One region of the Rossellomorea sp. NS-SX7 genome, then DNA from elsewhere that is predicted to be linked to it. Evidence: riboswitches for the same ligand, from Rfam matches in the RefSeq annotation. Region 1 holds a riboswitch; the other holds the start of a gene.

Evidence for each region. A riboswitch is a leader RNA that binds a small molecule or an ion and turns the genes downstream of it on or off. The one in region 1 is predicted to bind cyclic di-GMP.
Region 2: linked by a shared signal. The riboswitch ahead of ACUXV2_RS17125 (hypothetical protein) and the one ahead of ACUXV2_RS18495 (hypothetical protein) in region 1 are both predicted to bind cyclic di-GMP.

Annotation. Positions count from the first base shown of each region.
Region 1 covers NZ_CM128249.1:3,736,491-3,752,052, reverse strand. The annotation lists gene ACUXV2_RS18515 (DEAD/DEAH box helicase) at 1-2,749, opposite strand, end outside; gene ACUXV2_RS18510 (SWIM zinc finger family protein) at 2,742-4,394, opposite strand; gene ACUXV2_RS18505 (alkaline phosphatase) at 4,820-6,421, opposite strand; gene ACUXV2_RS18500 (efflux RND transporter periplasmic adaptor subunit) at 6,531-7,763, opposite strand; gene ACUXV2_RS18495 (hypothetical protein) at 7,785-8,450, opposite strand; cyclic di-GMP riboswitch class I at 8,724-8,799, opposite strand; gene ACUXV2_RS18490 (hypothetical protein) at 9,005-9,163, shown strand; gene ACUXV2_RS18485 (helix-turn-helix domain-containing protein) at 9,224-9,637, opposite strand; gene ACUXV2_RS18480 (hypothetical protein) at 10,342-10,833, shown strand; gene hutP (hut operon transcriptional regulator HutP) at 11,063-11,509, shown strand; gene hutH (histidine ammonia-lyase) at 11,694-13,217, shown strand; gene hutU (urocanate hydratase) at 13,210-14,880, shown strand; gene hutI (imidazolonepropionase) at 14,884-15,562, shown strand, end outside.
Region 2 covers NZ_CM128249.1:3,431,028-3,446,589, forward strand. The annotation lists gene ACUXV2_RS17085 (trans-sulfuration enzyme family protein) at 1-1,109, opposite strand, end outside; gene ACUXV2_RS17090 (DUF302 domain-containing protein) at 1,614-1,994, opposite strand; gene ACUXV2_RS17095 (redoxin domain-containing protein) at 2,147-2,728, opposite strand; gene ACUXV2_RS17100 (hypothetical protein) at 2,725-3,354, opposite strand; gene ACUXV2_RS17105 (HAMP domain-containing sensor histidine kinase) at 3,335-4,429, opposite strand; gene ACUXV2_RS17110 (response regulator transcription factor) at 4,422-5,108, opposite strand; gene ACUXV2_RS17115 (cytochrome c biogenesis CcdA family protein) at 5,121-5,834, opposite strand; gene ACUXV2_RS17120 (class I SAM-dependent methyltransferase) at 6,125-6,700, opposite strand; cyclic di-GMP riboswitch class I at 7,019-7,112, shown strand; gene ACUXV2_RS17125 (hypothetical protein) at 7,136-7,453, shown strand; gene ACUXV2_RS17130 (hypothetical protein) at 7,534-7,806, opposite strand; cyclic di-GMP riboswitch class I at 7,957-8,045, opposite strand; gene ACUXV2_RS17135 (murein hydrolase activator EnvC family protein) at 8,324-9,649, opposite strand; gene ftsX (permease-like cell division protein FtsX) at 9,688-10,572, opposite strand; gene ftsE (cell division ATP-binding protein FtsE) at 10,562-11,248, opposite strand; gene cccB (cytochrome c551) at 11,821-12,138, opposite strand; gene ACUXV2_RS17155 (YitT family protein) at 12,220-13,092, opposite strand; one part of gene prfB (peptide chain release factor 2) at 13,528-14,556, opposite strand; one part of gene prfB (peptide chain release factor 2) at 14,558-14,629, opposite strand; gene secA (preprotein translocase subunit SecA) at 15,095-15,562, opposite strand, start outside.

The DNA.
Region 1 (15,562 bases):
TCAACGCCTGCTTCTTCTCGAGCATCGCATCGATCTTCTCCTCAAGAGTACCTGACGAAACCAGCTTATGAACATGGACGAATCGTTTCTGCCCGATGCGGTAAGCACGGTCGGTCGCCTGGTTCTCCACAGCAGGGTTCCACCAGCGGTCATAGTGGACAACGTGATTGGCAGCAGTTAAGTTCAAGCCAGTACCGCCAGCCTTCAAGGAAAGTAGGAACACAGGGAACTCACCGTTTTGGAATCGTTCGACAAGTTCATCGCGCTTGCCTTTGGCCATGCTGCCATTCAAGAATGGCACATCGACCGCGAACTCTTTCTTCATGACTTCCTGGATCATCTCGCCCATTGAGATATATTGGGTGAAAATTAATGTACCCTCACCTGACTCCAATGCGGTTTCCACGATGTCTTTCAGCTTCTGCATTTTCTCAGAACGTGTTAGGATTGACCGAGGAGACGGCTCTTTCAGGTAAAGAGCGGGATGGTTACAAAGCTGTTTTAATTGATTCAGCATCTGTAAAATCAATCCTTTGCGCTCGAACCCGCTCAACGTTTCCACTTTGGTCAATGTTTCCTGCACGAGCTGCTCATAAAGCGCCGCCTGTTCAGCCGTCAAGCTGCAGTATTCCTTCTGCTCGATCTTCTCAGGAAGGTTGAGCTCGACTTCCGGATCCTTCTTCGTTCTCCGCAGCAGGAACGGCTTGATTTTTGCTTGAAGCTCGCGGACCTTTTCCTGAGATTCATCCTTTTCGATCGGAGCAATATAGTTTTTCTGATACTGCGTGAACCCTCCGAGGTAGCCGTGATTCAAGAAATCGAAGATGGACCACAGCTCGGATAGGCGGTTTTCCATCGGCGTTCCCGTCAGTGCGATATGATGCTTTCCATTCAGCTTACGGATCGCACGTGATTGTTTTGTGTTCGCATTCTTGATGTTTTGTGCCTCATCCAGGGAGATGGAGCTCCATTCCACGTCAGACAGCTCGTCAAAATCAATGTGAGACAAGCCGTAAGAGGTCAGCACGATATCCATACCTGCAATCCGCTCAGCGAATTTTTCTTCTTTTGCACGGGAAGAACCATAATGAAGATGGACCTTTAAATCGGGCGCAAACTTCTCGATTTCACGCTGCCAGTTTCCGAGCACAGAGGTAGGCGCGATAATCAAAGCAGGCGTCTCCGGTTTCTCGGTCTCCTTCACATGTAATAAATAGGTGATGAGCTGCACCGTTTTCCCAAGTCCCATGTCATCGGCAAGGCATGCACCGAAACCGAATTTTCGTAAAAATAGCATCCAGCTCATTCCGAGCTGCTGATAAGGCCGAAGTTCCCCGTTAAAATCCTGAGGCGTTTCCACTAAAGGAATCGATGACACATTCGTCAGCTGACTTACAAGTTTTTTCAGGGAGCGGTTCAGCTCCAGCTGAATACGGGCATATTTATACGGATCATACTCGTCGTCCTGTTCCAAAGCTGCATCATCTTCATCCCTCGGTACCAGTTCCTGCTCCAGCATATCCTGAATCGAGATGCCTTCCTGCTTCGCCTTCGTCATCATCTGCTGAATGCGGCGGATCATCGCGGGATCGAGCTTCATCCACTGCCCGCGGATTTTCACCAGTCGCCTTTGGTCATCTACCAGCTTATTAAAATCCTCTTCCGACAAATTGACCCCGTTCATTGATAAGCGCCAGTCAAAATCGAGCATGGCATTCAATCCGACAAAAGATGGGCGGTAGCTCGTATCTGTGTTTTTCAGCTTAGCCTTCACCAGCACATGAGCATCCTTCATCGCTTCCCACCAGGAAGGGAGGAGGATTTCGATATCAAGGTCGATCAGCTTTTCACTCAGAACCGATAAGAAATCCCACGCATCGTGCTCGCTGAGGGAATCGGTCAGAATTCCGCCCGTGTCGCGAAGCATCGGGATCATCTTCAGCCAGCGTTCCTGCTCTTCACGGACTTGTGGCAAATACCTTTTCCAAGAAGGGGGAACCGTATCATCCGCCAACGAAATCACACGCTTCTCCTTCTTGCGGTCGCGCAAAATCGTCTCAAGCTGCCACGTTTCATCCTCATCGAGCGGCTCGGAAATGCGAAGTCCGATTGAAAACGGAAGCTCGTCATCCTCCTCGCCGCGAATCCACTCACTCCAGCGCTTCTCATCAAAATAAGCATGAAGCTCCTCCGAAGTCAGTGTACTCTCCTTCAGTTTCTGGATCCTCTTCATCGCCTCTGACCCGCCGGCCTCCATCGCCTCATTCAACGACCCTTCAAACCACTGCTGCGTTAAAGCGGCGAGGGACGGGCCTTCAGGGATGTCCTGTTTCCAGAACTCTTCATTGAAGTTTTCCCAGACTTCATCGGGGATGTGAAACTGGAGCCCTGTTTCCTGCCATTCATCGAAGCGGGGAAGCCATCGTCCTGCTTCTATTGCTTCATAGAGGACGGGGGCAATTGCATTGCACGCCTGACCGGCTTCGTCCCAGTCCCATTCCACCATCCCGCTGAAATGCTCCTGAGCGAGAAGCGTAAGCAGCTGCCACTGAGACACGACAATCCCGTCGTTCACGATGGTGTCGTTAAGAAGCGTCCCGTAATGGGTATCTTCATGCCACAGGAACAGCTGACTTTTCCAGTCGGAAGGGTGCAGCTTCTCTCCATCACCGTTTTCTGCTGTCAGAAAGAAGCGGTCTCCATATTTGGTTGCGTCTACATTGATTTTCACGGAAGACAGTTTAAGCATCGATCAACTTACCCTTTCTGCATTCTTCTTGAAACGCACGTAATCGCTTGTATTTTTCTAGAATGTACTCTATATAAGCATCCCATTTGTCGGTCTGTTTTAGCTTCTTATAAATCGTACGGATTTTCTTCAAGTACCTGACAGCCTGCCTATAGCTGTCACGGTTCTTCTGTTCGATCGCATCAATGACACCGTTATAATAGAGTGGCAGTGCAAGCTCCGGAGACTCTTTGTAGACCTCACGAAGACCTATGTTTTCCATCTCAGCGATTGAATAGCCCATATATTTCTGCAGTTCCACCCACTCGCGGTAGGATTTTGCGTTAAGCAGGAATTCTGTGTAGCTGTAATAGCTGAACGGCAGCATGGACAGCAGCAGTTCCCTTAAGAAGGCGGGATCTCTTTCCATCAGCCATTCCGTCGGCAGCTTCCGGACGAACCAGCGTACGAAGCTCGAAGCTTCATAATGATCCCGTTCCTCGATGTAAGAAGGAAGTCTTGTTAATATGGCCTTCAACAACAGAAGCAGTGCTTCATATCGCTTTGAGAGGACGAATTTTACAAGCCAGAACTCAGAATGAACAACCAGTTCTGTTCCGATTTTATCTACCATTTCCTCTGCTTTTTCCATCTCTTCAAGCAATAAATATTGATGAAGAAGGGCAATCTTTATGAACGAATCATCCTGTGATTCGGCAGCTTCCAGCCGTTTCACTTCCTCACGGCGCCACGCTTTTTGCTTGAACAGGTAGTACCAGATGAAGCGGTACACCTCCGCCTTGATCTCAGAACTGTGTTTCGGATCCTCACTCATTTCTCTCGATTTTTCCTTCAAAAAGGCAATGAACGGATCGAAGCTGAACGGCATCGCATGGACCGAGAGCTTCTCGACCGCATCCTCCATTTCATCCAAGAGAAAGTCGAACAGGGCATACTGTTCCCGGTTCAATGCGATGTCCCTTCTCTGTAAAAATAAATCCACCTTCAGTGTCAGGAAGAAGGTAGCGAACAGCTGATAAAGGGGCTTCCATTCCCGTTCGAACGGTGCTTCTTTGTTAAATCGTTTGTAGATGTTCTGGATGATGACGTCCATCAAATAGGGCTGTCTTTCAAGCAGCTGCAGGTCTTCTTTCTGTAAAAGCGTCTCGAAGAACTCCCACCATTCATCCGGTGTATTTCCGCGTGTTTTCCGTTCCTGTAATAAGTCACTGGCTTTACGGAGGGCACCGGAATCGCTGTGTTTCTTCAATAATTCATCCAGTGAAGACTTGTCACCTGTGTCCGAAGCGGGAGAGCTTTCCTGGCTGCGCCAGTCTTGGATCCATTCGCTGACCCGTGCCACCTTGTTGTAAATCATGAAAAAAGTCGCCATCTGGTGACGGCACCAGCCGGAGTAGGGGCATGAACATTTGCTCAGCAGAGGAAACTGCAGGTCCAGGCGCACCGAAACAGGCGTCACATCCTGGACGTCGGCGCTTGCTTCCTCATCGCGGACCTTTACGTTCGATACCAGGTTCTGGCGAAACAAAAGAAGCCCTTTTGAGACAATATTTCTTCCTTCGTCGGTGCCAGGGTTCAACTCGCCCTGTATCGCCCGACTCATCGGAATTAATTTATCTTTCAATTCTTCAATTCGAATCGCCATCGAACAATCTCTCCCATCTATAAAATCGCATTCTTTTATTATAACGCATATGGGGTGGGGATTGGAATAAAAGAGGGAAAAGTGCGGAAGTTGTGGAAGGGCGGGGGAGATATTTCTCGGGAAATGTCGATTGGTGGTGAGTGGGAGAGTAGGTGTGTGTCTTTATTTTGTGTATCTGGTACTGATAAAAGGGGGATGTACCAGTTGAAATATCTGAGCCAGGCTCAAATTGGGGCAATCGAGCCAGGCTCAAAACAACTTTTTTGAGCCTGGCACCCCGACCCCAGCCCAACGCCAACTACCAATGACCGGTACCAAGGTACAATTATGTGTCTACGGTGAAAATACTACAGTCTCCAAGGAGATTACCCGTAGGACAGTATACAAACATTAAGCCAGACTCTACCACCTATGCCCAAAACACCCTACTCCCCCCAATGAACATAAAACGTCCCCCCGCTATGAACATTCACACTCTTCAACTCAACAGCCTCACCGTTCCTCAAATAGAAATTCTTATTCTCTGGGAACCGAAGCTCCTCTTCGCCACGTGTAACGACAAGCACAGGATTCTTGGGATCACGCTTATCAATCAACGCCTTATAGCCCTTCTCCCTGAAAAATTCCTTCCCATCCACATACCAATCTGAAAAACTGTCTAAAGAAAATCCAAGATATCTGGCAAAAACTGAGGGAATCTCTGTATTCTCAATCAACCCAGCAGGCTTCCCGGGGCCATATCCATAAAGAAATACGTCCTCACCAGTATGGCCATGGGTGGAGAAACCTATATTCGCCCGCTTAGCAAGCAGTTTGACCATTTCGTTCTCGGTGTCCTTGGCTTCTTTCATCACACAATATTCTTTTTTGCTCAAACCAGACAGCCCGTAAGATTTCAACACATCTTTCAAATTTGAACGGTCATCCTTCAATTGGGAAGCTGCACCTTTAACCGTAAACTGGGCTTTTCTCAACGGTCCTGTGAAGGTTTCCATTGGCTGACGCTTATACGTTTTATCTGTATCCCGATTACCAAGCGTCAACCCGCTGTTGCCGTGATCCGTTACCGCGACGACCATGGTATTGCCGTCACGCTCAGCAAATTTCAATGCCTCACCGACAGCCCGGTCAAAGCTCAGCACCTCACTGATCATCCCGACAGGATCATTCTTATGAGCCGCCCAATCCACTTTACTGCCTTCCACCATCAGAAAGAAACCTTTCTCATTAACTGATAGTCGTTCGATGGCCGCCTTCGTCATCTCGGCAAGTGTTGGCTCATACGGCTTCAAAGCCTTCCGGTCCAAGTCATAGGCTAAATCCTCCTCTGCAAACGCTCCCCACAACTTCTCGGATCCACGATTTTTTGAAAGCCCGTCCCTCGTTGCGGTAAAGGAGTAAAGCGGATCGGATTTAATCTTATTCATAAGGTTTTCTCCGTCTTCGCGGGAGGTTTGTTTGGTTTTGAGCATGTCGTCGTCGTTTTTTACGGCGTTTTTGGATTTTGGTTTGAGCCAGGCTGCCCCGCCGCCGAGGATGACGTCTAGGTTCTGGTAGACCTGCTGTTCGCCGATGTCTCCGAATTCATCGCGATTGAGGACGTGGGCCGTGAAGGCAGCCGGCGTTGCGTGCTGGACAGGGGAGGTCGAGACGATTCCCGTTGCATATCCTGATAGCTTGGCTGCTTCCAAAACGGTCAAGACAGGTTTGCCGTCAGCGTTCATGGCAATATAGTCCGCCCTTGTTTTCTCACCGGTCGCCATTGCCGTCCCTGCAGCCGCAGAGTCCGTGATGGCAGATTCACCGGAATAGGTGCGTACGCCCCCGACCAGGATGTTGTCCAAGTTGAGCCCGGATCCTTTATACCATCTTGAAAGCGTGACGATGTCTGAATTGGTGCCGTCCATGATCATGAAGATCACATTTTTCTTAGGTGGGACAGAGGCAAATCCGCAGGTAGCGGGGAAGGAGAATGCAAGCAGGGATAGAAGGATGGTGACAATAAGCAGGGATTTGAAGATTTTCATGGAATCGTCTCCTTTAACATGGTGTCAGATACACTTAGTATCAACACTCATAAAGAGACTATGTATAAAAAAGCCCCGCTCCAAGCAAGGAGCGGGAATCATCAAACGGTTATTTTCTTTCTAATATTCCTAATAGCAGGTTTTCCCAAACAGTTTGCCTGTCCATTTTCTTCAGATCCCTCAATTTGATCTTGTCCCAGTCGAGAGCTGTGATAAATGAAGCACCGTTCCTTAATGCAGGGACTTCATCAGGATTCATGATAAAATATTCTCCTGCTTTCACGCCGGATTTGATCTGTACTTTACCGACAACCTGAAGACCGGTTTCAACGGTTTTCTTCTTCACGACACCTTTATCAGTCAGCACCCAGACATGTTTTTTAGAGCCTGATTTTTCAACAGCCGTCACAGGAACGACCAATGTGTTCTTCACTTCATCCGTAATCACTGACACTAGTACATGATGACCTGGGAGAAGTTTGTTGTCTTCATCCTGCAGCTGAATCTTTATCGGATACATGCTGTCTGTTTCTAGATGAGGATCTCTTTTAGGAAGAGCAGAGACATCCGTTACAATTCCTTTTTGAGTCTTTTCTTCAACTTCGGATTGCACTTTTGCATTCATTTTTTCTTCGACTTCCATGATTTCTTTTTCCGTCAGATCAGTCGTGACCACCGTAGCTTCAGAAGAAATCGTGATCAGTGGATTTTGGACGGAGTGGGAAAGTTCTTTAACGATCCCCTCACCGCTGCTTTCAACTGTCAGTGTCGTTTCGTATGATTGCAAGTCGGAAATTTGACGCTCCAGACTGTCGATTTGATTTTCCAGGCGGTCAATCTCAAGTTCCCGGGAGGCAATCTCCTTCTTTATATCATATTCTGTTTCAAGGGCACTTGCTTCGAGTGGCATCTCTTCTTCATCATAAGTGGAAGGAAGAGAGTTCTCGAGCCGTTCGAGATCAGAGATGTTGTCTTCGATGCTGTCGATCTCATCTTCTAGCTGGTCGACTTCTGATTCGAGAACATCTTTTTGCCCTGTATAGTCGGTTACTTCATATTCATATAGAGGCGTACCTGCTTTTATTTCGTCGCCTTCTTTCACGAGGAACTTCTTGAAGGAGCCGAATTCATCGTTGAAATAAAGGTAGGTTTCTTCAGCAGATGTGACGACACCGGATTTGGGAAGCTCTTTTTGCAGGTCGTCTTTATCAAATGCGTCCCATTCTTCAATCCTGACTTCCCGGTCAACCTTGCTCTTTGCTTTTTCAATCAGGTATGCATTCGCCCCGACGAATAGGAGGGACAAAGAGAGACCGGTATATAATAATTTTCGTTTATTCATAATGATCCCAGCCTTTAGACGTTAAATTAATGTAGAAAAATCGATATAGGCTAAAAATGCAGTGATAGCCCAGAAAAATAGATTCGTTAGTAAGATGACGGTCCATATGAGCCAATTCTTTTGTTCGGTGAGTCGTTTCAGTCCTTTGTATTGGATGTAGAAAATCCAGATTTTGAACAGGGAGAAACTTCCCAAGAAATAAATAACCCATGGCTTCGATGTTATGTATTGGGCGATGACTCCAAGTGAAAGGGGAGACGAGAACCAATCCAGTGAGAAAAATAGAGATAATGGGATATAGGTTAAACGCTCGAGTAATAGGATGAGCAGGACTAACCCTTGAACGATTACGAGTTTGCGATATTCACCTTTTTCGGAGATCGTCCAGAAAATGATGCTTGGAATAAAAAGGATGATGATGGAATAGAATAGCCCGTTTAGGACTCTTCCTGAGAAGAACAGAAATTTCTCTAATTCATATAAAGTAGGGGCAAGTGTGTTTAGCTTTTTGGAAAGTGGGTCCATCCCTATACCGAACGAGGAAATTAAACCGAAAGCGAGGACGGATAACAGGATCAGACGAAATATGTTCTTTAAGTACCCTTTTGGATTTTCAGTGGTTGACAGGTCATAGAAAAAGAAAGAAGGACTTTTTAGCCCCTTGAAAATATTTATTTCTCTTTTCATAGCGGTTTCCTCCAAGTAGTATAGGCTGCATCTAATATTCTATCGAAAAAACGAGAACTTTTCCATATATTGTAGAATAATAGAAGAAACCAATAAAAAAAAGCGTCAAAAGACGCCTTTTTAGAATTAGAACCCATAAGTGAGAAGAGTGGTTCCTGCAACAACGATGGTTGTTACCGTGAAAATACCTACGTACATCATAATTTTGCGATTTTTCTTTTTAATCATTATTTCCTCTGGTGTTAAAAACGACAAATTTTATCACTCCTTGGTTTTGGTAGCTGGCTGGCGTTGGATAGCCCCTATAGCTTTGCGTCATCACCTTTCGATGATTTTGCCTTTATTCAGAACCCTACGAATATTTTACCATCTTCCCTATTTTTTATCGTCATAAACACAAGGATAAAAATAGTTAAAAAGTCACTATTTTTAATGTTTTTACTTTTGGTAAGTGTATAAATATGGTAATATATCTATTAATTGATGTTTGAACTTTCGACAACTAGTGTATTAAAGTAGTAGAAACCTGTTTAAATGTGTAGGAGGTTGTCTTTTTGAATAAGAAAGTCAGCAAGGAGCAGCATGTTCTCTCTGTCATGCAAAAAGCATTCGACAAAGGACAGCAGGGAAACATGGATGCAAATAAAATGTTAAATTGGCTAAAACAAGAACTACAAAGTGAATATACATTCCAAAACGAAAAAGCACTCTAATCCCAAATGGGCTAATAGAGTGCTTTTTTACGTTAATGTAAGGAAGTTCCCTCCGGTTCATTACCAATCTTGAGCGTAGTTGTAGAGTGAGCTTACCTGGCTGGCGAACTTTTCTTTTCGTTTCTCTGTTTGATAGGTGAGGGAAGCTAAAGTACGCTTTAATTTAGGATGATCATTCAGCATTTTGATGATTGCAGTTGTTTCCTCATCCTCGAATGATTCCCTCAGGACCAATGGGTCAGTGGTATATTCCCCTGCTTTCTCTCCATAGATGATGCGATTCATTTCTTCTGTTGGGATTTTATACACTTCTTTAAATTTGCGAAGCATTTTTGAGGGTATTTCCCTTTTTCCGCGTTCGTAATTGGACAGACTGCTTGATCCGATGTTGAGCCGCTCTGCAGCTTCTCCTTGAGACAAATCGAGTACTTCTTTTCGGTATCGCTGTAACTCTTCGTGTAATTCCAATTCCATACTTTTCACCGACTATCCCTTTTTCCTTCAAGATAATCTTTTTAACTTCGGTATCCGGATTATTCGACAATTTGAAAAGTATATGATCTTTTCAAATTGTTATCAAGATAATTCACTGTACCAAATTCCGTTAATCAGTAGTATGATAAAAAGTAAAATATTGTCATTTGTTGTTGTAAAAGAATGAAGGGTGGAGAAATGAATGAGAGAGAAGAAGCCAGAGAGTACTAAAAGCAGTAATCGAAATGCTGCAACAACTTATAGGAAAGAGAAGAATTGGAATCGAAATGACTTTGCTTCCAGCAAGGTGTGCTTTCACGTAACAAAGAAAAAGAAAAGTTACTTCCGGGCAGGGGACTATGGAAAAAAGCGGGTGCACTTCTTTTCTAACAACAAAGAAAACGACAAAAATTTTTTTGAACTATATATGATCAATCCTCAGCATGGTAGTACCCACTCCAATAAACTTATCTGTTTCATTCAAGAAAACGAGAGGATTATATACACTGGGAGGAGAGAGCAATAATAGCATATTGATGCCCGCCCCTCGGTGGCGATATAACGCAGTGAGGGACGGGCATTTGGAAAATATAAAAAGTTTGTAAAAAAGATTAACTTTTTACAGGAAAACGGAAATTGATGTCGAATTGTAAATTATAGGAAAATATTCCTAGTTAAAATTCAAGCTCAAAAAGGAGGAAGTAATGAACAAAGAATTCATTCTGGTTTTCGAAGATTTCCACGTATCAAGAAAAATCGTGACTACACCCAAAAAACACCTCGTTTTATTCCAGGGCCAGCAATACCACAATCGACTGGTCGTAGTAAGCAGACCGCCGGGCTTCTCTCACGCTTTAGAAGGAATCATGTATTCCGATAAGATCCTTGAAACGGTAGGGTTCAGCACGTTGTTTGCGCTACCAATCGATTCAAAGCATTCCATTCCGTTTAAATTTGTGCGTGTCGATGACAGGGATTGTAAACCCCTGGATTGTAAAATCGTGCTTGAAAACCAAGATGGGGAAGGCAAGTTGAATATCCGTGCCCGCTTTCCGAGTAAAGATACTTTGAATGATGCGGACAGGCAGGATATCCTCTCCTACCTGAGTCATAAATGCGACGGAGGGAGTATTACATACTTTCTGAAAAATCCTGATGTATATAAAGGAAAGGGCAACAAACAAGAAGATTCATAAAGGAGCCACCAGGCGAACCTGATTTCTAGGGACGTCTATTTTTAATGAAGCTTACAACCCTCAGTAACTAATTCTCATAAATCATTTCAACCTCTTTACCACGCTACCAAACTACCTCTCTAAGTTTCTAAAATCGCGACATTTTTCGTTGACCTATCGCAGTGTTCACCATACAATATAAGTAGTTATTAGTATTTTTAGAATTTTCTAGTTAAGGTGCGAATGCCACTTGGATAAAATGGATCATACCAAAATTGGAAAGAATGCCATGCTGCTCCTGCTCCTCGATCAGGAAGAGGAAGAGTGGAACCGGCATTTTAATGAATTGAACTGGAGCTATTGCACAGGCAAGATCGGCTCCATGGACAGTCAAAAAATTGTCGCTGCCATCGAAACGGCAGCAAAAAGAAGTGATCTTGTACGAGAAGATCTCTATCGTGAAATGCACGCGCTGTATCACGCGACCATGGAAGCCCTTACCGGGGTGACCAGGGGACACACCCAGATCGGGGAAGTCCTCCGAACGGTCGGCCTCCGATTCTCCATCGTAAGGGGAACACCTTACAAAAATGAAGAGGAAGGCGAATGGATCGCAGTCGCACTGTATGGAACGATTGGCGCGCCCATTAAAGGATTGGAACACGAAACAATCGGTTTAGGTATCAATCATATTTAATAGTTAAATAAGAAAAGAGCCTATAGAAACCAGTCAAAAGGAGGCTCGACCCGAGGCAGAACTCTGTCTTCGGGTCGAGCCTCTTTTTCTTGTTAGTAGGAAGTTTTTGAGGGCCGCTCCAGACCACGTTAAAGCGGTGCTTTAAAGGGTGAAAGCGAAAATAAATTAATTGAGGTGATAATAGATGGTTGTGTTAACAGGGGGTTCACTGAGTTTAGAGGATGCGAGAAAGATCATTTATGAAGGGGAAGAGGTCATCATTTCTCCGGAGAGTATGGAGCGGGTGAAGAAGAGCAGGGAAGCGGTTGAAAAGATCGTGAAGGAGAAGCGTGTGGTGTATGGGATCACGACGGGCTTTGGGAAGTTCAGTGATGTGCTGATCGATTCAGATGATGTGGAGGAGCTTCAGCTCAACCTGATCCACTCTCATGCTTGCGGTGTAGGCGACCCCTTCCCTGAAATGGTTTCGAGGGCGATGCTGTTACTAAGAGCGAATGCACTATTAAAAGGCTACTCCGGCGTTAGACCGGTCATCGTTGAAAGATTGGTAGAGTTCCTGAACAAAGAAATCCACCCGGTGATCCCGCAGCAGGGATCCCTCGGGGCAAGCGGAGACCTCGCGCCTCTTTCCCATCTGGCACTGGCTCTCATGGGCGAAGGAGAGGTCCACTTTAAAGGCGAAATCCATCAAACCCTGCCGGTACTTTCAAAAGAAAACATCTTCCCGGTCCAGCTTCAGGCAAAAGAGGGGCTGGCCCTCATCAACGGTACCCAGGCCATGACGGCGATGGGAGTCGTGGGATACCTTGAAGCGGAAGAGCTCGCATTCCAAAGCGAGATGATTGCCAGTCTTACAATGGAAGGCCTGCAAGGAATCATGGATGCGTTTGACGAAGATATACATTTAGTAAGAGGCTACCCTCAGCAAGTGGCAACGGCACAACGAATGAGGGAATACTTACGTGACAGCAAGCTCACGACGAAACAAGGGGACATCCGCGTACAGGATGCCTACTCCCTGCGATGTATCCCGCAAGTCCACGGAGCCTCCTGGCAGGCACTCGATTATGTAAAAGAAAAACTCGAAATCGAAATGAATGCAGCAACGGACAACCCGCTGATCTTCGAAAACGGGGAAAAGGTCATATCAGGCGGTAACTTCCATGGCCAACCGATCGCCTTCGCAATGGACTTCATGAAGATCGCCGTAGCGGAACTGGCTAACACTTCGGAACGCAGGATCGAACGGCTCGTCAACCCGCAGTTGAACGATCTGCCGGCATTCCTGAGTCCGCAGCCGGGATTACAATCGGGGGCGATGATCATGCAATACTGCGCGGCATCACTTGTTTCAGAAAATAAAACACTTGCCCACCCTGCAAGCGTCGATTCGATTCCATCTTCCGCAAACCAGGAAGACCACGTGAGCATGGGAACAATCGGTTCACGGCATGCATATCAAATTTTACAGAACACAAGAAGGGTCTTGGCGGTCGAATTGATCTGCAACCTGCAGGCAGTCGAGCACCGAGGTACGGATCTGCTTGCAAGCACGACACGCAAGTTTTATAAAGAAGCTAGAAAAATCGTTCCTTCCATTACAAAGGACCGCATTTTCTCAAAAGACATAGAAAAAGCAGCAAGCTGGCTGAAACAATTCCAATTAAAATCCATTACCAAAACAAAGGAGGAAACGACAAATGGTTAATGCAAACAAACGTATCGTCAATGTAAAAAAAGGAACGGAAATCGAGTGTAAGGGATGGGAGCAGGAAGCGGTACTCCGCATGCTGTACAACAACCTTGACCCTGAAGTGGCTGAAATCCCGGAAGAGCTTGTCGTCTACGGCGGAATCGGAAAAGCGGCTCGTAACTGGGAATCGTTCGATGCGATCGTCAACACACTAAGAAACCTTGAAAACGATGAAACGATGCTTGTCCAATCCGGAAAGCCGGTCGGCGTATTCAAGACCCATAAAGCGGCTCCAAGGGTTCTTCTTTCTAACTCAGTACTTGTACCGAAGTGGGCAAATTGGGAGCATTTCCACGAGCTTGATCAAAAAGGCCTCATGATGTACGGACAGATGACGGCTGGAAGCTGGATATACATCGGAACACAGGGAATCCTTCAAGGGACATACGAAACGTTTGCTGCATTAGCCAAGAAGCACTTCAACAACTCACTAAAAGGTACCATCACCCTGACAGCCGGCCTTGGCGGAATGGGTGGCGCGCAGCCGTTAGCCGTAACAATGAACGGAGGGGTTGTCATTGCAGTCGACGTCGATGAAGAGCGTATCCAGAAACGCCTCGATACAAAATACTGTGATGTGAAGACAGATTCATTAGAAGAAGCAGTCGCCATGGCTTACGAAGCAAGAGACCAGGGGAAAGCTCTGTCCATAGCGCTATTAGGAAACGCAGCGGAAGTTCACCACGAACTTTTAAAAAGAGGCGTGAAAATCGAAATCGTGACCGACCAAACGTCAGCTCACGATCCATTAAACGGTTATGTTCCTGAAGGATATACACTACAAGAAGCGGCACGTCTAAGAAAAGAAAATCCAGCCCAATACACCGAGCTGTCACAAAAAAGCATGGCCAAACATGTGGAAGCAATGCTTGAATTCCAAAATAGAGGTTCGATCGTATTCGACTACGGCAATAACATCCGCCAGGTTGCGAAAGATGAAGGAGTCGAAAATGCCTTCGACTTCCCTGGATTCGTTCCTGCCTACATCCGTCCGTTGTTCTGCGAAGGGAAAGGTCCGTTCAGATGGGCAGCACTTTCGGGCGATCCTGAGGACATTTACAGAACAGACCGCTTGATCAAAGAGCTGTTCCCTGAAAACGAAGCGCTGAACAGATGGATCGACATGGCGCAGGAGCAGGTATCGTTCCAGGGACTGCCTTCACGTATCTGCTGGCTGGGCTACGGAGAGCGTGTGAAGATGGGTCTTGCAATCAACGAGTTAGTGCGAAAAGGCGAACTGAAAGCTCCAATCGTTATTGGACGTGACCACTTGGACTGTGGATCAGTTGCTTCGCCGAACCGCGAAACGGAAAGCATGAAGGATGGCAGTGACGCAGTAGGGGATTGGGCAATCTTGAACGCACTGATTAACACAGCTGCAGGCGGCTCATGGATTTCCTTCCACCATGGAGGCGGAGTTGGAATGGGCTACTCCCTGCACGCTGGAATGGTTGTCGTAGCGGACGGTACTGACCTGGCTCAAGAAAGACTCCAACGAGTTCTGACTACCGACCCTGGAATGGGTGTCATTCGCCATGCGGACGCAGGCTACGATATCGCAGAAAAAACAGCTGAAAAACACAACATTCAAATCCCAATGAAAAAAGGAGGAGAATAAGGGATGACAAAACAATTCGACACAATCATCGAAAATATAGGACAGCTGCTCACGATGGATCATGGGGACGGACCTCTCAAAGGGAAACAAATGAGTGAGCTGCCGGTCCTCACAGAAGCAGCGATCGGAATCAAGGATGGACTGATTGATTGGATAGGCACCCATGAAGAAGCCCAATCCCATAAAGCAACCGAGCGAATCGACGCCGAAGGGAAACTCGTGACGCCAGGTCTTGTAGACCCGCACACACACCTAGTATTCGGAGGCTCCCGCGAACATGAAATGGCACTGAAGCAGCAGGGTGTACCATACTTAGAAATCCTTAAGCGAGGCGGGGGGATCCTCTCTACAGTAGGAGCGACCCGTGAAGCATCTGAAGAAGAACTGCTAAAAAAAGCCCGTTTCCATCTAGATAGAATGATTTCTTACGGGGTCACTACAGTTGAAGCGAAAAGCGGCTACGGTTTAGATAAAGACACGGAACTTAAGCAGCTCAGAGTAACCAAAAAATTAAATGAAGAACATGCTGCCGACTTAGTATCGACATTCTTGGGAGCACACGCAATCCCACCAGAATTCAAAGAACGATCCGATGAATTCTTACAAGGAATGCTCGACATGCTTGCAGACATCGAAAAAGAAAACCTCGCAGAATTCGTCGACATCTTCTGCGAAACAGGAG
Region 2 (15,562 bases), 310 kb from region 1:
TTAAATTGGCTCACGATGTCTTCTGCGTCTTCGATACCTAACGATATGCGCACCACATGTGTGTTTATGCCGAGTTTTTCCTGTGCTTCTTTCGGCAGTGCGCGATGTGATGTTCCTAACGGGTAGGAGATGGTCGTTTCCACTCCGGCAAGGGTCGGCACAATCTTGATCCAGCCTAGTGATTTGAAAAATGCACTGATGTCACATGACGGATCGAGCTCGATTGTCACGATGGCTCCATGGCCTTTTTCCGAAAGATTGGTTGGATAGTACACGTTTTTCACATGCGGATTTGTTCTTAGGTTTTCAGACAGTACTTTCGAATTGTGAGCCTGTGTGCCCATTCGAAGAGCGAGCGTCTTGGCGCCTCTTGCCGTTAACCAGGCCTCGAAAGGGCTTAGGTTGGAGCCCATATTGACGACTTTTTCTCTGGCTTTACTTACTAATTCTTCTTTCCCTGTGACGACGCCCGCGGTGATATCACTGTGCCCGCCGATGTATTTTGTGGCGCTGTGGGCAACGAGATCGACACCTTCAAGATAAGGTGTGCGCAGGTATGGTGTTGCGAATGTGTTATCGATGATCGTTTTGAGATTATGTTTCTCGGCAAGCTCGACCAGCTGTGGAATATCCTCCACCCTCATGAACGGATTGGTGACCGTTTCACTGTACAAGAGCTTTGTCTGAGGCGTGATGCTTTGCTCGATTTCTTCACGTTTTGTGAAATCGACGAAAGTGGTCTCGATGCCGAAGCCTTTCAGCTCTTCCTTCAGCATATGGAAGGTGCCCCCGTACAGATCTTCCGCCGCCACGATATGATCCCCGGTTTGAACGACAGCAAGCACCGCAGCAAGGATGGCCGACAAACCTGAAGACGTCGCCACTCCTGCTGGAGCACCTTCGAGGGCCGCCACCATCTGACCGAGCTCATCCGTGTTAGGATTTCCCGTCCTTGTATAGAGGTAAGGCGATTTCCCTTCATAAAATCCTTCCAGCTCTTCAAGTGATGTGAAAGAAAAAGCTGAAGTCTGGTAGATCGGTGTCGTTTTGCTGCGGATTTCAGAGGTACCTTTCAACTGGCTATGTACGACTTTCGTTGTGAATTTCATGTATGTCATCCTTCCTCTTTTGATCGATTGTATTTAGAAGAGTGTATCATATTCAGAAGATTGTGAGGAAGGGAAATGTTTCGGGCGGGGGGCGGATTGTTTTAGGGGTGGTGGTGTTGGTTGGGGAACAGGGTATTTCTGCTTTTGGCGTAGAAGGGTTGGGGTTTTTTGATCGATGAAGAGGCTTTGTTTATTGAGGTTGGAAATTTTGTGTTGAGGTTTTAGCTGTGTAACGATTTTCGACAGGTTGCACGTATATTGGGATTTTGGAATGCATTTTTGGAAAGTGGTTTGTATTTTAAAAATCTGGAACGTATATCATGAAAAGTGGAACGATTCCTGCTGCCTGCCGAGTTTTTGAGGTGCTTACTCATTGGTTTTTGGTTGAATCCTATTCATTTGAAAAGAATTGGGCACTAAAACCAGATACATTCGCTGTCATGTACACCCTTACCAACAAAAAACACCCGCCGCCAACGCAGCAGGTGCTCCTACATACTAACCCTACACTCGATCCAAACAAGCGACCAACCGATCTTCGATATCCAGCGCAAGGCGCTTCAGTTCATCATTATCCACAAGTTCGATCAGCTTGCTCGGCTTCGCCATCCCGACCTTGGTTGTGCCGTTTTCAGTATAAACGGTGATTTTACAAGGCAGGAAGTAGCTGACCAGCATGCTTTGCTCCAGGACTTTCTTTGCTTCATGGGGATTGCACACTTCAAGGATCACGACTTCCTCGTTGAAATCGATGCCTTTTTCCTGAAGCTTTCCGGCAAGATCCAAATTCCAAAGAACGCCAAAGCTTTCATCCTTAAGGGCAGATTCAACCTTCTCCGCCGCTTCTTTCACACTCATTGAAACTTCTTTTGTGTAATGAAACATTGAATACTCCTCCTTCATCTTCTCTCAACTATAGTTTCTTCAAGAAAATCAATCACATACTAATTACATACCTCAAGGAGTATACAAATAAACTTCTGCACTTCAGTGTAATGAGGGACGGACCTTTAATATGCTAAAGGCCCGCCCACGCGTCATTCCATTCCAGAAACCATTTCTCCCATCATTTCTTCGTTCATGGGGCCAACGATCTTGTGCTGAATCTGGCCTTTGGTGTCGATCATATAGGTCGTCGGGATGGTGAAGGCGCGGTATTCTTCACCGACATTCCCGTCTACATCCAAGAGGATCGGGAATGTCAGTCCGTAACCGTCCACGAATTCCTGAACTTTATCCTTGCCTTCGTCCATGCTGGTCAGATTGACTGCGAGGATTTCGACATTTTCTTTTTCAGCATTTTTTTCGTAGTATTTTTGCATATGCGGCATCTCGGCTTTACATGGCGGACACCATGTCGCCCAGAAGTTGAGAATCACTTTTTGGCCTTTATAGTCTGAAAGCTTTACGTTTTCGCCTGAAAGCGTCGTAAGCTCTATGTCAGGAGCACTGTCGCCTTTCGCCAGACCCTTTTCAGCATTGGACAGGTCCATGGACTCTTTCGCCAGCTGCGCAGCTTCCTCTTTTTCTTTTTTCTCCTGCTGATCCTGGAATATGTTAACCAGAAAGATCCCGATCAGGAGAGCCACTATGGCTAAAGCAAAGTTACGTTTATTCACTGGTTTTTCCTCCTTGCTTTATAAAATTGTCTCTTCATCTTTATAAGAAAGAGCAGAGCGATTGTTAATACGGTGTACGACATAAGGGGTGTATCCAGTTCAAAGCCAGAGAATGAATTCATCATGACTTGGATCAGGGCAAAGATGACCAAGAGCTGGATATACCATACTTCCTGATTGGGACTGCCTATTTTTTTGAGCAAAAAGAAAAACAGCAACCCGTTTAATATGAGCTGGAACGCACCAATGATGTAGGTCCCTTGAAGAAAGTCAAACACACCTTCATAGACAAGGACGGTCATGACCCATGCCACGATCACAAGTATGGGGTTATCTTTTTTTATAAATGTATAGATCAAGACAGCGGTGATTCCCATCCAATATCCGGCTGTGCCTCCGTGAAAATATAGAATCGTGAGCGGATGTTTGATGACCGTGCCGAAGTCGACGACGATCACGCTCAGTTTCCAGGTTAGGATAAAATAAAAGATTGCGTTCGAATACCAGTCGCTTGCTTTCTTATTCCAGAAAAAAAGAAACAAGAAGGTTAGGATGAACGCGGCCGCAATCGCTGCCCATGAGCCGGGGAACGTGAAAGCGCCGATGTTATACCATTGTTGATTCATCATTATTCTCCTTGTTTATCATATGATTTGCAGGCAATCTCACCTCGAATTGGTGGTGATGTCCGTCTGTATCGAGGGTCAGCGTACCTCCATGGGCGTGCACAATTTCCTTCGAGATCGCAAGGCCCAGTCCTGCCCCTTCGGTGACGAACGCCCGTGAGGAATCGACCCGGTAAAAGCGTTCGAAGATGAGGTCTTTTTCGGCTTCGGGAATCTTTTTTCCTTCATGAGAAAATTGTACTCTATACTGCTGGTCAGCCACAATTCCTTTTATGAATAGTTTTTTCCCGATGTCGTAATCGGCTATATTCTGAAGAAGATTGCTGAATACCTGATGAAGGCCGTCTCTATTGCCCCTGAGGGAACACTGAGCAAGTTCTGTCGTTACGTCGATTTCTTTTTCCTTGAATTTCAGTTGAAACGCAGTGATTCGATTTCGCAGCAGTTCGTGAATAAGAATCTCTTCCTGATGATAAACGTTTTTTTCATCGGCCGTCCACTGATTGATGTGCACAAGCTGCTGCAGAAGCCTTTCGATTCGCTGGGTTTCTTCCTGCAGGGATCGGTAAATCTCTTTATCACCTTCTATGATCCCTTTTTCCAACCCTTCAAGATAGCCGGTCAGGTTCGTAAGCGGCGTCCGAAGTTCATGTGACAGGTCCCGGAGCAGCTGATTCTGCTTGGCTTTGATCAGCGCAGTCGTTTCTGAGAGATCATTGAACGCTTCGTTTAATTCCTTCACTTCATAGATCAGCGTTTTTTTCAGTTTCCCTGGGTGCTGTCCCCTTTTCAATGTTTGAGTTGCTTCCGTTAATTTCTTCAACGGTGTTGTAAGCCATTTGATAAAAAAGAAATGAAAGCCTCCAGCCAGAATAAAGGCAAGAGCACTGACTTTTATCAAATATTCATTTAAAAGACTTTCAAGATCCGCGCCGGTGATCTGCTGTTGATTCACGAGGTTGCAGGCATAATTTTTAACAGTGAATCCGGCAATCAGAATTACGGCTGCGATAATGAACGTGTTGAGAAAGGTGAGCTGGGTCAGGAGACTGCCGAGCTTTTTCCGGTTAGCCATTGAATTTATACCCCATTCCTCTTACCGTTTCGATGAAACTCATGCTCGTGCCTTCCTGGAGCTTTTGCCTCAGATGGCGGATGTGAACGTCAATCGTCCGTTCCGACACCACTTTTTCATGCAATTCATAAAGGGAATCAAGGATCTGCTGCCTCGATATGACCTGCCCCGGATGCGTCATCAGAAAGTGCAGGATGCGGAATTCGAAAGCAGTCAGTTCAACGGGCATGCCCTTATATGTGACTTCTCCTTTTTGAGGTTTGAGGGTGAGGCCACTGCGGCTGAGCTTTTGGCAGCGATTGGACGTCCGGCGGAGGACCGTCTCCACACGGGTCACGAGCTCGGTAGGACTGAACGGCTTCGTGACATAGTCATCCGCCCCTGTTTTCAAACCTTGAATCCGTTCGCTTTCACCCGCCTTCGCCGTCACCATGATGATGCCGATATCGCTCTTTTCATCCTCGCGAATCCATCTGCACAGCTCTTCACCTTGAATTTCAGGCAGCATCAAATCGAGGATCGCAAAGCAGGGATCATGCTCTTTGAACATCCGCTTCCCTTCTTCACCGTCACCCGCTTCAAACACTTCATAGCCTTCTTTTTCAAGAAAAATCCTGATCAGCTTCCGGATTTTCGAATCGTCTTCCACGACGAGGATGCTTTTATTCTGAACGTTCACGGCCATTACCTCCTAAGTTGAAAAAAGACTGAATACGGAAAGATATGCAGAGATTTGCTGCATTTTTCCGCTGAAAACAAGTAGCCCCATCGCAACCATCAGTGCCCCATTGAACTTCGCCAGCTTCGGCAGGATCCTGTTCACTTTCTTCATGACGCTGAATGTTTTCGTGATCATGAGCGAGATGATCAGAAACGGAAGTGCCAGACCAATTGAATACACGATGAGTAGCATGATGCCCTGCGTGAGGGTCGAACTCGCTCCCGCCAATAATAGAATCGACGATAATGTGATTCCGACACACGGGGACCACCCGCTGGCAAACGCCATCCCAAGAAGGACCGAACCGAAGGCCGTCCCTTTGCTCTTAACTTCGAATTGCTTGCCGCCCTTCATCAGAAAAGAAAACGAAATCCAGCCCATCATTTGAAGACCGAACACGATAATGAGGATCCCGGCAATTTGTTCTATGTACATCCGGTACTCCGAGAACAATCCGCCCAGCAGGCTTGCGGATGCCCCCATTAAAATAAAGATGAAAGAAAAACCGGCAATGAAACCGAATGACCTCATAAACACCACTCTTCTCTCCACCTGGATCCGGCCGCCCTCAGCCTGTCCGCCGGTCAAATGACTCACATAAGCCGGCAGCAGCGGAAACACACAAGGCGAGAAAAACGACAGTGCCCCTGCAGCCAGCGCAAACCAAATTGATACCTCTGCCATACTTTGTTCACTCCTTTATACCAATAGTATGGCGGGGGAATGTTAATTTTTTGTTAAGGGGTAGGGGTTTTTTGTTGGGGGGATATTGATGGGGGTTGTTGTGGTTTTGGGGTACCTATTTTGAGGTGCATTCCTCGGATTCGGTATTTTGAGCCTGGCTCGTTTTTGCCCAATTGAGTCTGGCTCGGATGTTTGTACCAGGTACATTACCTGTTGAGTTTACCTGGTACAGAGTGTTCTCAATTATAACGGTGCCAGGCACAATCAAATTCAACCTTTTACCATCCGGCTCATCCCTTACGCACAACGATAAAATATACAGCAGGATGCAGATGACCGACTTCCGTATTGAATCCTGCGGTTTCCAACTGCTGGGCCAATTCTTCTGAAGGAATCCGTTCCTCGAGAGGTGGTCCCATCTCAGACTCTACTGCTTCCCAATCCAGGATCAACCAGATGCCATTGTCCTTCAGCATGTCACTTAAGTCTTGGAATACTTTGGTCAGATTCGGCACTTCATGCAGGACGAATGCAGATACAATCTTGTCGAGGGTGCTCTTGTTAAAACTCAGGTATTCCAGAGAAGCCTTTTCATATTCAATATTGTTTACATTCGCTTCCTTGGCACGATGCTGAAGATATTCGAGCATCTCTTGCTGCAGGTCTACGGCATGTACTTTGGTATCAACTGATTTTGCTATTGGCAGTGTCAGGTAGCCGTTTCCGCACCCGAGGTCGGCGACGGTGTCATCTTTCCCCAGTTGAAGAAGTTCGAGTACGTTGTTTACCGGTACCATTTCCTGCCGCTTTGGGTCGAGCAGTTTTGATGCTTTGTGGTGTTCAAAAAGGTGTCCGTGTCCTTGCATGGTTGGTCCCTCCGTTTTGTTGGTTTGGTTTTTAGGTAACGACGGCTGTTTATGCAGGCTTTTGACGAATGATTGTTTTATTCTATTCTCTTCACTATTACTGATATATAGACGCGTAAGAATCATTATCCCTAGTTGGATACCCTCTTATGTATGTAAGTATGATGCTTTTCTCGGCACCAATCAAGTAGAAGAACTTTTTTTATTCTGCTTTGAGTTTAGTATTTTTGAACTATTACTTTATCTTCACTAACAATTAACAGTATAGGAACTGTAGTCGATAATAAGGATAAGGTGGATTTCTTTTTGACAGGGTTCTGTTGAAAAAGGCAAACTTTCTGAAAAGGAAGGACGCAAAGCTTCGGGCCTAAGGCGGATTTTATTATTCCGCTAGGGTGGCCGGGCCGCCAACAAAAGATAAAAGGGGAAATCATGATGACTTTTGAAGAACTGCAAACGATTAAACGTCATATAAGTAAGTTAAATGCACTGATTGAATTACGGAACGATGATCAAAAGCATGCAGGAGAGTACATTCAGCTCATACGCTCTTTTTTGCGCATTCAGCCTAGAGAAGCATACTTGCCAATGATGGAAGTGATGACGGTGATCAAGTATCAAAAGCCGGCTATCTTTCAATTTTTGAAACATCACGGTCAAAGAGACCACCATTTTGAGCTTCTCACAAACATTACAATGGATATACGTACAGCTGAAAAAAATCTAGAACAATGGCTGTCAAAGTCTGCATAATTGAGGATGGACTTTTACGAAAGAGGATTAATAAAAATAACAAAAAACCGGCGGTCAAAGAAGTTGACATCCGGTTTTTATTATATAATCGCTCTTTCATCTGTACTGACATTTCTTGAACCCTTTAGCGCTTCTAAAATGAGCATCAAGTAAAGTCCTGTGTTTCCGCCTCTGCGATCGATCAGCTCTATGTCGTCTACGATTCTCTTAACCTCTTCACAGCCAAGTCTGCTCATTACCATGTCGCTGATTTCTTCCGCTGTATAGGAGCTGTACTTCTTTAAAGAGGAACGATTTCTCCTGCAAAAGCTTCTCAATTGTCTACTTACATCAGAAATATTTACTTGTTCCATCTTCATTTCTCCTTTCTTTATTCAAAACCATCTTGGTTCCCTGCAGTGACGGTGGACTCATTATCTAAATAAAAGAGCCCGCCAAAAAGAATGGCGGGCTCTAAATAAAGCTGACGATTGTCGACAGCGTTCATTTATCTTCCAATCCTTTTCGGTAACCCGGCGGTCATAGTTTTAAAAAAACGTTAGATCCGTGGCTTTGCGTCCTAATCTTTCGAATTAGTTTGCCGTTATCGAAGGTTGCTTCGTAGTTCAAATGACACATTCAATACATCCACAATAATACTATAGTACCAATATGAAACACAAAATAAAAGAGTTTTTTGTGCGAAAATTTTCTTTTTTCGACATTTTACTTCATTATACATTATATCGTATTATTTGTAAGGTTCAGGAAGTATTCTTTTATGAATATTAAGGGTTGAAAAATCTACAGAGATTTGTTTACTTTATACACTTTTATCCAAAAAAATCCTGCCATAAACTTATGGCAGGATTTTGATAGACTATTATTCTATTAGAAATTAATGTATTGGCGCGGGTTAACAGAGTTGGATTTCGATGCATTCCATGAACCTGCATGAAGTTCAAAGTGTAAATGCTGACCGAAGGAGTAACCTGTGTTACCCATATAGCCGATTTGCTGACCTTTGTCTACAGGCTGGCCACTGCTTACTGATGAAGAAGCCATATGGGCATACACTGTAGTAAAGGTTTTTCCGTTGATTGAGTGAGTGATGTATACAACGTTACCGTAGCTTGAGCTGTATTGGCTCTTGATGACATATCCGTCAGCTGCTGCAACGATTGGAACACTCCCTCTAGACGCCACATCAATTCCATAGTGGTAGCGAGCTTTACCATTAAGGGTATCCCATCCGTACTCAGTCGTGATTGAGCCTGATGCCGGTCTTGTCCAAGTTCCGGAGCTTACAGGTGTGCTTGGTGCCGTTTCAGTAGATTCACCGCCACTGCTTGTAGATTGAGCAGCTGCACGCTTCGCAGCTTCTGCTTCAGCCTGTCTCTTCTTCTCAAGTTCACGCTGGCGTGCAAGTTCCGCTAAGCGAGCTTGTTCAGCTTGGATTTCTCCGCCGATCTGCTGTTCCATCTTAGCAAGTTCATTAGACTCTTTTTCAAGGTCTGCTTTTTCCACTTCAAGGGCAGCCTGTTGTTTTTCAAGCTTCTTGAAAAGTTCTGCTTTTTGTGCTTTTTCGCTGTTTAAGTCTTTCTTTAATGTTTCCAGGCTCGCTTTATCATTTTCTAGTTGAGCAAGCTTGTCTTCTACTTCTTTTTTCTTTTTCTCTAATTCTTCCTGGTCTCTCTTTTGCTCGTCCATGATCTTTTTATCTGCACTCACAATTGTGTTTACTGCAGTGACCCGGTTGATGAAGTCGCTGAAGCTGTCCGCACCAAGAAGTACGTCTAGATAGTTTGCTGAGCCGCCTTTTTCCTGAATCGCACGTGCACGTTCTTTTAAAAGTTCATTACGCTCTTTGATTTTTTCTTCCAAAGCTTTGATTTCTTTTTTAAGCTCATTGATTTCAGCATTTGTTTCATCAATTTCTTTCGCTTTTTCTGCGATTTTATTTTCAGTATCTTTTATTTTCGCATCAAATTCTGCAATTTTCGCTTTGATTTCTTGCTGTTCACTGATGTTCTCATTGATTTCTGATTTTTTCTTATCGATTTCACCGTTGATTTCATCTTTTTTAGAGGAAACCTCATCTTGTTTCTTTTTCAATTCATTTACAGATGTAGCATTGGCCGGTGTTCCCACAGCGGGAAAACTCCCGATTGTTAATGCTGCTGCGATAGCTATTGACATAAAATACTTCTTGTTCAAGCGGCATGCTCCTTTCAGCTTCTATCAACCTGTCAATTTTAGACTCTCAAGAATTTACGTACAGACATGAAGCTTCCCCATGCGCCGATCAAGCATCCCATCAAGAGGATCAATCCGTTTACTTGGTAGATGAACGGGGTAAAGTCCAATATCTGTATAAAATGGTTTTGAAGTTTTGGTTTTATAAAGTCGTAAGCATAGTAATAACCTGTTGTAACAAGAGCGATCGGGATAATAGAACCTAAAACACCAAGCCATAGCCCTTCTAACACGAACGGCCAGCGGACGAACCAGTTGGTTGCACCCACGAGTTTCATTATCTCGATTTCCCTTCTTCTAGCGACAATCGTTATTTTAATTGTATTGGATATGAGGAACATCGCCGTGAAAAGTAGACCGATGATCAGTACCAATCCGACGTTTCGACTCATTTCAAGGATATTGAATAACTTTTCGATCTTCGCTTCCCCGTACATCGCTTCGTTAACATGTTCATACTTGTTAATCTCGGCGGCGATTTTACCGGTGTCGCGAGGATCTTTCGCTTTTACAATAAATACATCATATAGCGGGTTATCTTGCTCGAATAATCTGAAATCGTCACCTAGATCTTTGACGAGATTCTGGAGTTCTTCTTCTTTGGAAGAATACTCGACGGATTCGACTTCACTTATTTTATCAATCTTTTCTTCAATGACTTTAGCTTCTTCTTTCTTCGTGCCGATTTCCAGAAGGACGCGAATTTCAACATCTTTCTCTATATCGGTTGCCACTTTGTTCATGTTCAACATCAGGACGATGAAAACACCAACAAGCAATAATGTGACGGTTACTGCACTGACGGATGCGAAGGTCATCCAGCCGTTACGGCCGATGCTCTTTAAACTTTCCCTAAAGTGACGGGCATACGTTCTAGCCTTCATAACCGTAATCACCTCGCTGTTCGTCCCGGACAATGCGGCCATTCTCGATGGCGATTACCCGGTGCTTGATTGTATTTACGATTTCCCGGTTATGTGTAGCCATGATCACGGTCGTACCACGGTTTGAGATTTCCTCAAGGATGTTCATGATGTCCCAGGATGTTTCAGGATCCAGATTACCAGTAGGCTCATCCGCGATCACCAGCTTAGGTGTATTGACGATCGAACGTGCAATCGACACACGCTGTTGTTCCCCACCTGATAATTCGTTTGGAAGCATTCTCGCTTTGTGCTTCAGCCCGACCAGATCCAGTACATCCATGACACGCTTCTTGATTTGTTTCGGATGCTCTTCGATTACTTCAAGGGCAAACGCAATGTTTTCATATATCGTTAAGGAAGGGAGTAATTTAAAGTCTTGGAAGACCACTCCTATATTCCTGCGTAGATGAGGTACTCTGCTACTTCTTATTTTTGCTAGATTTATACCATTCACGATGATGTCACCTTTTGAAGGCTTCACTTCACGGTACATCATCTTGATGAACGTTGACTTTCCTGCGCCACTTGGACCCACGACATAAACAAACTCGCCTTGCTTTATGTGGACGTTAAACCCATTCGCAGCCATAACGCCGTTGTTATACTGCTTATAGACGTCTTTCATTTCTATCATTTTAAAATCACCTAATTTGTAGTATGTAGTTCCCCTCTTGGCTGTGTACAATTCTATTTGTGTGACTAAAATTCTATCTTCTCTACCAAATTAGACATAAATTGGTGAAATTGCTCGAATTTCGCTCACGAAAATATTATAACATCACTTTTTATGAAGTTAAGGAAAAAAATTATTACAGTTTCATTTCAAGACCGCATATTTTGTGAAATTTTTACCTTTTTTATTGACAATTATACCTAAAATTCGATTTTTACATAGTTATTTATAACTAGCAACAGGTACTAACAACAAGTAAAAAAGATAGACGGCAACTCCTTTGTTGGTAGGTAGTCAGCGTAGAAAACATAAAGATTGGGGGGATTTATTTGTTTGTCACATAGATTTAAAGAAGGGGAAGTGAATCGTGTGGATAAAAGCGAATTTCTACATTTAATGAGGGCAATAAAGACTAATATGGACAATTACTGTAAAGTTCATCTGTAAAATTCTGATGGACTCCCCTTGGAACGCAGGTGAAAAATTAATAAAAAAAAGAAGAACCCTCTCACAGGATTCCCCCTCTTCCAACCTTATTTTTTATTTGCCAGCCATTCAGCAACCGCTTCTGCTTCTTCACCTTTTACAAGGTCCGCTGGCATCTGGCCTTTACCATTTTCAATAATGTCTAAGATCTGACCTTTGTCCAAGCGTGAGCCGACGTCTTTAAGGGCAGGTCCCATACCGCCTTCCAAGTTGCCTCCATGGCAGCTGGTACATTTGTTATTAACGATCTTTTCTGCGTCAACACCGCCTGAGCTCGTTTCCGTGCTGTCTCCGCCGTCGTTCCCGCCGCAGGCTGCAAGTACTAATGAAGTTCCTAAAAGAATGCCTAAAAGCTTTTTCTTCATGTTTTCTCCTCCTAGGAAAAAATTTAAGAGCAAGAAATCGACCGTGGTGAAATCTTTCTCCCATAGATAATTATACCAAGCTTACACCCGTTTGAAACCTTCGCCCAACACCTCAGAAGCATCCATAGTCACCACAAATGCAGAGGCATCAATGCTTTTCACCAGTTGTTTCAGTTTTGTGAATTCTGTCTGATCGACCACAACCATCAGAATCGGACGTTCATCATCCGTATATCCACCATATGCAGATAGTTTTGTCACACCCCGGTCGATTTTATTCAGGATTCCTTCACGAATTTCTTCCTGACGGTTGGTGATGATGAGTGCCATCTTGGAACGGCTGATCCCGACTTGTACAAGGTCGATGGTTTTACTTGTTACATATAGTCCGATCAAGGCATAAAGACCTCGTTCAATATCAAATACGATCGCAGCTGACAGCACGATCATCCCGTCGATCAACGCAACACACGTGCCAAGAGACAAGCCGGTAAATTTGTTTACGATCTGGGCTGCAAGGTCTGTCCCTCCTGTAGAGGCTTTCCCACGGAAGACAATCCCTAGACCCATTCCGACTCCGATCCCTCCGAAAAGAGCCCCAAGCAGCGGATCTTCCGTCCAAGGCTGCCAGTCCTCTGTGAGATAAACGACAAACGGTAAAAATATGGTCCCAATCGCTGTTTTCACACCAAACTGAAGCCCAAGGAAGATGAGCCCTGCTATGAAGAGCGGGATATTGAATGCCCACTGAACAAATGCCGGCTTCCAATCAAACAGCCCCTTTAATATAGTAGAAATCCCACTGACTCCCCCAGATGCCACTTCATTCGGAAGTAAAAACACATTGAACGCTATCGCCACAATCGATGACCCAAAAACCACAAACAAATACTCCAGTAACTTCTCTTTCCGCGGATTAAATGACTGCTCTTGACGTCTTTGCTTCAAACCCATTCCGTACGACTCCTTCTCCGTATGTATTGATAGTATGAGTACAAGCGGCTTAAATCATCCCTCATTCGTAAAAAGTGAGTGCGGCTAGCGCTTTAGCACGTTAACTTGGCGAGGGATTGGCCTTTCTCATACTGTTTAGTTTTAGTTGAATTGTTGTAGTTGTGATGAGCTTGTACAGGCTTCGATAAAGTGCTCCCGTCATGCTCTATTACAACCTTTGAGAGTATAGCATGGGTGTCGAAACGTGTAAATGACAGTTGAGTGACGTGGTAAAGCATTAATGGGATGGGGTAGTTTAGTGGAAGTAACTAGTTTAGGGGGCCTGACTTGGATGAAGGTATTCGAGTCTGGCTCAAATCGGGTGAATTGTGCCTGGCACAGCTAATAGCGAAAAAAAGCTGAACCTCCCTCCAACGGGTGGTTCAGCTTTATACCTTACTTAATTTTAGAACGCAGATAAGCATTGATGAACGGATCGATATCTCCGTCCATTACACCTTGTACGTTACCGGATTCTGTGTTTGTTCTGTGGTCCTTGACCATGGAGTAAGGATGGAACACGTATGAACGGATTTGGCTACCCCATCCGATTTCTTTTTGCTCGCCTCGGATTTCAGCCAATTCCTGTTCCTGCTCTTCGATACGCTTCTGGTATAGCTTCGCTTTCAGCATTTTCATCGCAGCTTCACGGTTCTTGATCTGTGAACGCTCTGATTGACATGTCACGACCACATTTGTCGGCAAGTGCGTAATACGGACAGCCGAGTCGGTCGTATTGATGTGCTGACCGCCGGCACCGCTCGCACGGTACGTATCGACTTTAAGGTCTTCAGTACGGATCTCGATTTCGATTTCTTCATTGAACTCAGGCATCACTTCGCAGGAAACGAAAGACGTGTGACGACGGCCTGATGAGTCAAATGGAGAGATACGGACTAAACGGTGTACACCTTTTTCAGCTTTCAAATAGCCATATGCGTTGTGGCCCTTGATAGCGAGCGTAACACTCTTGATTCCAGCTTCGTCTCCAGGAAGGTAATCAAGTGTTTCCACTTTGAATCCTTTTTTCTCGCCCCAACGAGTGTACATGCGAAGCAGCATGGAGCCCCAGTCCTGAGACTCGGTTCCTCCTGCACCTGGGTGAAGTTCAAGGATGGCGTTGTTTTTATCGTATTCTTCGCTGAGCAGCAGTTGAAGTTCGTAGTCGCTCAGGCGTTTCATAAGATCGACCAGTTCTTCTTCAAGATCCTGCTGCAGTTCTTCGTCCGGCTCTTCTTTTACAAGTTCGAGCGTCAGTTCCAGGTTTTCCTGGGTTTCAAGCAGCGCTTTGTACTCATTCACAAGGGCTTTGAGACCATTTCCTTCATTGATAAGTCCCTGTGCTTTTTGCTGGTCATCCCAGAAGTCGGGTTGAACCATGATTTCATCAAGTTCCTGGATTCTTGCCTCTTTGTTTTCTAAGTCAAAGAGACCCCCTGAAGTCCGCTAATGTCTTAGCTGTTTTTTCTAATTCTGATCTGATTTCTGCTAGTTCCATGATTGGTCACCTCTATGGTTATTTTGATATTTATTTTTCATTTGGCTTGCTGTACAAATATCGCTGTTGATTTCCGTGCAAGACTTCGCTTTCCGCGGGTGACCCGTGAGCCTCCTCGTCGCTACGCTTCTGCGGGGTCTCACATTTGTCACTTCTCCCGCAGGAGTCTTCGTCTTGCACTCCAATCAACAGCTGGATAGTCCCACATTCTAAAATTACATTGAATTGTTTTGAGTTAAGAGTGTACCAGGTACACACTCTCTTATTTTGAGACAGGTTTCGCTGATATAAGCCTGACTCAAGAGTTTTCATCTGTGCTTGGCACAAAAAGGCCAATTTGTTCCTGGCACAATTCAGTCATTCTGTGCCTGGCACCCGAAACAAACCAGGATCTACCCGCTCATAAAAACGGAAAAGTACCTGGCACTCAACATTAAGTACCAGGTATCATCTCCATCCTAACGTTTATCCCATTCTGCCGTGGCAGTGTTTGAATTTCTTGCCGCTTCCGCAAGGGCATGGTTCGTTGCGTCCGACTTCTTCCTCTTTGCGGACTGGTTTTTTCTTGGCTTTGCCGCCTTCTTCTTTCGGGTTGACTGCTTGGCCTTTGGCCACTTCCTGGCGCTGAAGGTTGTTTCTGATTTCAGCTTTCATGACGTATTTGGCTGCGTCTTCTTCGATGGCTAAAATCATGCTTTCGAACATCGCAAAGCCTTCATGCTGGTATTCACGCAGTGGATCTGTCTGACCGTATGCACGCAGGTGGATACCTTGGCGAAGCTGGTCCATTGCATCGATATGGTCGATCCATTTTGTATCGACTGCACGCAGAAGGATGACTTTTTCGAATTCGCGCATTTGTTCAGCGCTCATCTCTTCTTCTTTCTCATCATAGCGGACTTTCACGTCTTCCCAGATGAGATCCATGATTTC